DNA from 2 places in the Muriventricola aceti genome. Region 1 is predicted to be linked to the other one. Evidence: predicted binding sites of a transcription regulator. Region 1 holds the regulator's gene; the other holds the start of a gene.
The links. The regulator NrdR, encoded in region 1, represses ribonucleotide reductase genes. The targets are predictions, from matches to a motif close to CACNANATNTNGTG.

Region 1 (3,163 bases):
CCAGCGTAGATAGAAATACCTCAAAGACACCCCACATTCCTTGTCGGGCAGGGTGGTCCACCTGGGCGGCCCCGTGGGCCATGGCAGAGGTGCCCAGCCCCGCCTCGTTGGTAAACACTCCGCGTGCCACCCCGTACCGCAGGGCGGAGGCCACCGTCCAGCCGGCTCCGCCGCCCAGAGCGGCGGAGGGGGACAGGGCGCAGGTAAAGATGAGCTCCACAGCTTCAGGGATAGCCCGCCAGTTGCCGGCCAGTACAAGAGAGCCGCTGCCCAGGTAGAGCAGAGCCATGGCTGGGACCAGAGCGGAGGATACCTTGGCGATGCGGCCGATGCCGCCCACCATCACCAGTCCTGCCAGCAGGGTGGTGACCACGCCTGCCCAGACCCGCTCCAGGCCGAAGGCGGCCTCCAGGGAGAGGGCGATGGAGGAGGACTGGACTAAGTTGCCCCCGGCCAGGGTAGCGGGCAAACAGGCCAGAGCAAACCAACCTGCCAGCAGAGGAGAGCCCACGCCGTCCCGCAGGTAAAACATGGGCCCGCCCTGGAGTCCCCCGCCGGGAGCCGGCCGCTGATATTTTACGGCCAGCAGCTTCTCACCACAGCCTGTCATCATAGCCAGCAGGGCTGAGATCCACATCCAGAAAACGGCCCCAGGCCCGCCCAGAGTCAGGGCGGTGGCCACCCCGGCGATGGAGCCCGTTCCCATGGTGGAGGCCAAGGCGGTGGCCAGAGCTTGGAGGGAGGACAGGCCGCCCCCCGCTTTTTTCCTACCATGGAACAGGGAACCGAGCGTGGAGCGCAGCCACAGGCGGAAACCGAAGATTTGAAAGAAACCGGAACCCAGAGAGTAGACCAGGCCGGTAAGAAGAAACAGCCCCAACAGCCAGGGCGACCAGATGAAGTCTGTCAGACGGGCTAGAAATTCCATATCGTATCACCTCGCTCTACCACAGATATGCCGGAAAAGAGGGGGACAGTCCTGTTTTTTACCCTTGTCTAGTTCTGGCCTGCTGTGTTATAATAACCATATAATGGTTATAAAAACTTGATTTTGCCCTGCTCCTTCGTCGGGACCGCGAGAGATGGCGGAGAGAAAGACAATACCTGGGAGGTATGTGGTATGAAGTGTCCCTACTGTGCCTATTTGGAGAGCAAGGTCGTGGATTCCCGCCCCGCGGACGAGGGGGCCAGCATCCGCCGCCGCCGGGAGTGTCTATCTTGCCACAAGCGGTTCACCACCTATGAGACTATGGAGAGCCTTCCCCTGATGGTGGTGAAAAAGGACGGCAGCCGCCAGAGCTTTGACCGGAACAAGGTACTCAGCGGCCTGATCCGGGCCTGTGAGAAGCGCCCAGTGCCCTACCATATGCTGGAGGAGATGGTCAATGAGATCGAGCAGGTCCTCCAGAACAAGATGGAGCGGGAGATCAGCTCCTCCGAAGTGGGCGAGCTGGTCATGGAGCGGCTGAAGAAAATCGACGAGGTGGCCTATGTCCGCTTCGCCTCGGTATACCGTCAATTCAAGGACATCAACACCTTCATGCATGAGCTGAACAAGCTGCTGGAGGACAAATAGGGATGTCCGCTACCCAGAAAAAAACGACAAGATGACCCATAAAAACCGGATAGCCGCAGGAAGGCGGAGCCCGGGGCGCAGAAGATGAGCGCCCCGGGCTTTTTTGTCGGAATGTGTCATGAATAGGAAGGATACAACAACGATATCCGCCCCCTCCGCACCTTTATCCGCCCCATTCATTACTACACTTTTCGTGGCTCATTATGACGGTTTTTGTTGGGACGAGAACAAGGGAAATAAGAGACCTCCCCGCCGGCGGCGAGGAGGTCTCTTCATGTTGCGGACAAGATCATACTTCGAAAAGGAGGTCACCGTAGGTGGGGACAGGCCACAGGTCCTTATCCACCAGAAGCTCCAGCTCATCCACCGGGTGGCGGAGGGCGGCCATAGCGGGCACAACAGCGTCGTGATAGGCGTGGGCCATCTCCTTGATGTCCTGGATGGTGTCCACACGGTCCATCAGAGGTTTGAGCTGGTCCAGGGCGGCGGAGGCGTCGGCCAGATAGGAGCTGACTTGGATGAGCAGCTTGCGTTGGACGGTGAGGTCGGCCTGGGGACAGCCGGAGGCCACAGCGGCTATGGACTGGCCCAGCCGGGTGGTATAGGCGATAGCGGTGGGGATGTAGTGCTTGGAGGCCATATGGATCATGGTGTTGGCTTCGATCTTGATCATCTTCACATAGGTTTCGTACATGATCTCCGCCCGGGCCTCCAGCTCGGTCTTGGTGTAGATGCCGAACTTGGAGTACAGCTCCTCGGCCTTGGGGGTGGTGAGGGCGGGGATGGCATCCACCATAGAGGGGAGGTTGGGCAGGCCCCGGCGGACAGCCTCGGCCACCCACTCATCAGAATAGCCGTCGTCGTTGAAGATGATGCGCTGATGCTGGCTCATCCAGTCGTGGATCAGCCTGGAGCATGCCCCGTGAAAGTCCTCGGCCCCCTCCAGGATATCGGCAGCCTGGCAGAAAGCCTCGGCCACGATGGCGTTCAGGGCCACATTGGCCTCAGCGATGGAGTCGGAGGAGCCCACCATGCGGAACTCAAACTTGTTGCCAGTGAAGGCGAAGGGGGAGGTGCGGTTCCGGTCGGTGCCGTCCTTGTCCAGGACAGGGATAGTGGATACGCCGGAGTCCAGCTTGCCGCTGGCCAGCAGCTTGATGGATTCAGAGTTGGACACGATCTGTGCCACCACGTCGTCCAACTGGTCCCCCAGGAAGATAGAGATGATGGCGGGCGGGGCTTCCTGAGCGCCCAGACGGCTCTCGTTACCCACGCAGGAGGCGGAGCAGCGCAGCAGGTCGGCGTGGTCGTCCACCGCCTTCATGATACAGGCCAGCACCAGCAGGAACTGGAGGTTTTCGTTGGGCGTGTCGCCTGGAGCCAGCAGGTTCTCCCCCTGATCGGTGGAGATGGACCAGTTGTTGTGCTTGCCAGAGCCGTTGACCCCCACGAAGGGCTTTTCGTGGAGCAGGCAGACCAGGCCGTGGCGGGTGGCCACCCGCTTCATGGTCTCCATGGTCAGTTGGTTCTGATCAACGGCCAGGTTACAGGTGGTATAGATGGGGGCCAGTTCATGCTGGGCGGGGG
Region 2 (3,163 bases), on a different contig from region 1:
GATGACACCGATGATTGTGCAGGCGCCGCTGAACAGGGGGGAGATGAGCCCGTTCCGCTCGAGCAGCACGGTAATGGACAGAAAAACCAGATTGCCAAAGAGCAGGGTGCGGGCAGTGGGGTCCATCCGCTTCCTGGCGCGGTCCTTCTCGTCGGCCAGCTTGGCCTGGTTGGCCTGGCGTTTGGCATTGATGGTGGACTGGGAGTGGCGCTTTTTATACTTCTTGTGGCTCATGGGTCAGGGAGCTCCTTTCGTATCTGTGAGGAATCAGGGGGTAATGGTGGCCCCACCTACCACCGTGTCACCGTCATACAGGACCACGGCTTGGCCGGGAGTGATGGCCCGTTGAGGCTGGTCAAAAGCGAGGTGGATGGTGTCCGGCCCGGTCTGCTCCACAGTGCAGGGCTGCTCCGCCATGCGGTAGCGGACCTTGGCCCGCAGGCGGACAGGAGCAGAAAGGTGGTCACAGGCGATGAGGTTCAGATTCGCCGCCGTGAGGGTGGAGCCATACAGGCTGTCATTGCAGGAGAGTACCACGGAGTTATCCTGGGGCCGGACCTCCTTGACATAGAGGCGCCCACGGGTGGAGGATACCCCCAGCCCCCGCCGCTGGCCCAGGGTGTAGTCGATGATGCCGGTGTGGGCCCCCAGGACCGCTCCGCCCTCATCTAAAAAGGGGCCGGAGGGATAGCTCTTTCCAGTATACTGGCGGATAAAGGAGCCGTAGTCCCCGTCGGGGATGAAGCAGATGTCCTGGCTGTCCCCCTTCTTGGCGTTGATGAGGTCAGCTTGGGCGGCAATGGAGCGGACCTCCTCCTTGGACAGAGCGCCCAGGGGAAACAGGGAGCGGGAGAGCTGCTCCTGGTTTAGACCAGCCAGTACATAGCTCTGGTCCTTCTCTGGATGGGCCGCCTTCTTCAGCAGCCAGCGGCCGCTCCCCCGGTCCAGCTCCAGCCGGGCGTAATGGCCGGTGGCCACCTTATCCCGGCCTGACTCCAAGGCCTGCTGGAGTAAAAAGCCGAATTTGACATACCGGTTGCAGACCACGCAGGGATTAGGGGTAAGCCCCCGCTCATAGGCGGAGGTAAAGGTGTCCAGAACATGGGAGCGGAAGGGGGCGCGGGCGTCAAGCACATAGAAGGGAATACCCAGCTTCCCAGCCACGGCCCGGGCGTCCTCCACGCCATCTGGAGGTCTGTCATCCTCCCGGCTCCCGTTGACCAGCGAGCCATCAAACATCTTCAGCATAACGCCCACTAGGTCGTGTCCCTCCTGCTGAAGCAGCCAGGCGGCGGTGGAGCTGTCCACACCACCGCTCATGGCCACAGCGATTCGATTTTGCATATGGGGACACCTCCTGCCGGGACAAATAAGGGTCAATCCGGCGATTTGCCGAAATTCGTTACAAAGTATATCACACTTTGGCCCTTGTATCAACCAAAAAGGCCAGAAAGAGGAAAGAAAGTTCCCGTTTTCTCTCGTTTCTTCAAAAAATATATGTTGTATCCGTTGGTAAAAAATAAGAGGCGACATACAAGATGTAGTGGACAAAACAAAAAGGACATGGTATACTTCTCCCCTGACAGTGTCTGGCGGCCATGCCGCCGGTTAGATAGTATACCATAAAGATACGGGAGAGGGAGACCAGCTATGAAAGTGATCAAGCGCGATGGGACCATCGTGGATTATGACCGAAGCAAGATCGTTACCGCCATCGAAAAGGCCAACGCCGAGGTGCCGCCGGAGGAACAGCTTGACCGGGCGCGCATCGACGCCATCATCGACCACATCGAGGGACTCAAGCGCCAGCGGATGCTGGTGGAGGACATCCAGGACCTGGTGGAGCAGGGGCTGGTGGAGGAAAACAAGTTCCACCTGGCCAAGACCTACATCATTTACCGCTATAACCGGGCCCTGGTACGCAAGGCTAACACCACCGACGAGTCTATCCTCTCTCTGCTGCGCAACGAGAACCAGGAGCTGGCAGAGGAGAACTCCAACAAGAACACCATGATCGCAGCCACCCAGCGGGACTATATCGCCGGGGAGGTGAGCCGGGATCTGACCCGGCGCATCCTGCTGCCCGAGCATATCTCCAAGGCCCACGACGAGGGGACCATCCACTTCCACGATGCAGACTACTTTGTCCAGCCCATTTTTAACTGCTGCCTCATCAACATTGGGGATATGCTGGACAACGGCACTGTGATGAACGGCAAGCTCATCGAGAGCCCCAAGAGCTTCCAGGTGGCCTGTACCGTCACCACCCAGATCATCGCCTGCGTGGCCTCCAACCAGTACGGAGGGCAGAGCGTGGATATGAGCCATCTGGGCAAGTATCTCCGCCGCAGCCGGGAGAAATTCAAAAAGCACATCGCCTATGAATGTGCCGGACAGGTGGACGAGGCTACCCTGGAGCGGCTGGTGGCCGACCGTCTGCGGGATGAGCTGAAATCCGGTGTCCAGACTATCCAGTATCAAATCAATACCCTGATGACGACCAACGGACAGTCCCCCTTTGTCACTCTGTTCCTCAACCTCCAGGAAGATGACCCCTATCTGGAAGAGAACGCTATGATCGTGGAGGAGGTGCTGCGCCAGCGGCTGGAGGGTATCAAGAACGAGAAGGGGGTTTACATCACCCCCGCCTTCCCCAAGCTGGTGTATGTGCTGGACGAGCACAACTGCCTCAAAGGGGGCAAATATGACTACATCACGGAACTGGCCGTCAAGTGCTCCGCCAAGCGGATGTACCCCGACTATATCTCCGCCAAGAAGATGCGGGAGAACTATGAGGGCAACGTGTTCTCGCCCATGGGCTGCCGCTCCTTCCTGGCCCCCTGGAAGGATGAGAATGGGAATTATAAGTTCGAGGGCCGCTTCAACCAGGGAGTGGTCTCCCTCAACCTGCCCCAGATCGGCATTCTGGCCAGGGGGGATGAGGAGAAGTTCTGGACGCTGCTGGAGGAGCGGCTGGACCTGTGCTTCGAGGCCATTATGTGCCGGCACAACGCGCTGAAAAACGTGAAGTCCGACTCCTCACCCATCCATTGGCAGTACGGGGCAATCGCCCGCCTGCCCAAGGGGGCTCCCATTGAGCCACTGCTGTACGGCGGGTACTCCTCCATCTCTCTGGGTTATATCGGGCTGTACGAGGTGACTA

Region 2: the regulator NrdR is predicted to act here: its motif matches at 1,533-1,546, upstream of nrdD (anaerobic ribonucleoside-triphosphate reductase).

Annotation. Positions count from the first base shown of each region.
Region 1 is NZ_JAOQKF010000001.1:68,404-71,566, forward strand. Features, by position in the region: gene OCV64_RS00325 (alanine/glycine:cation symporter family protein) at 1-928, opposite strand, end outside; gene nrdR (transcriptional regulator NrdR) at 1,121-1,576, shown strand; gene OCV64_RS00335 (glutamine synthetase III family protein) at 1,866-3,163, opposite strand, start outside.
Region 2 is NZ_JAOQKF010000011.1:36,696-39,858, reverse strand. Features, by position in the region: gene OCV64_RS12085 (hypothetical protein) at 1-234, opposite strand, end outside; gene mnmA (tRNA 2-thiouridine(34) synthase MnmA) at 268-1,344, opposite strand; gene nrdD (anaerobic ribonucleoside-triphosphate reductase) at 1,651-3,163, shown strand, end outside.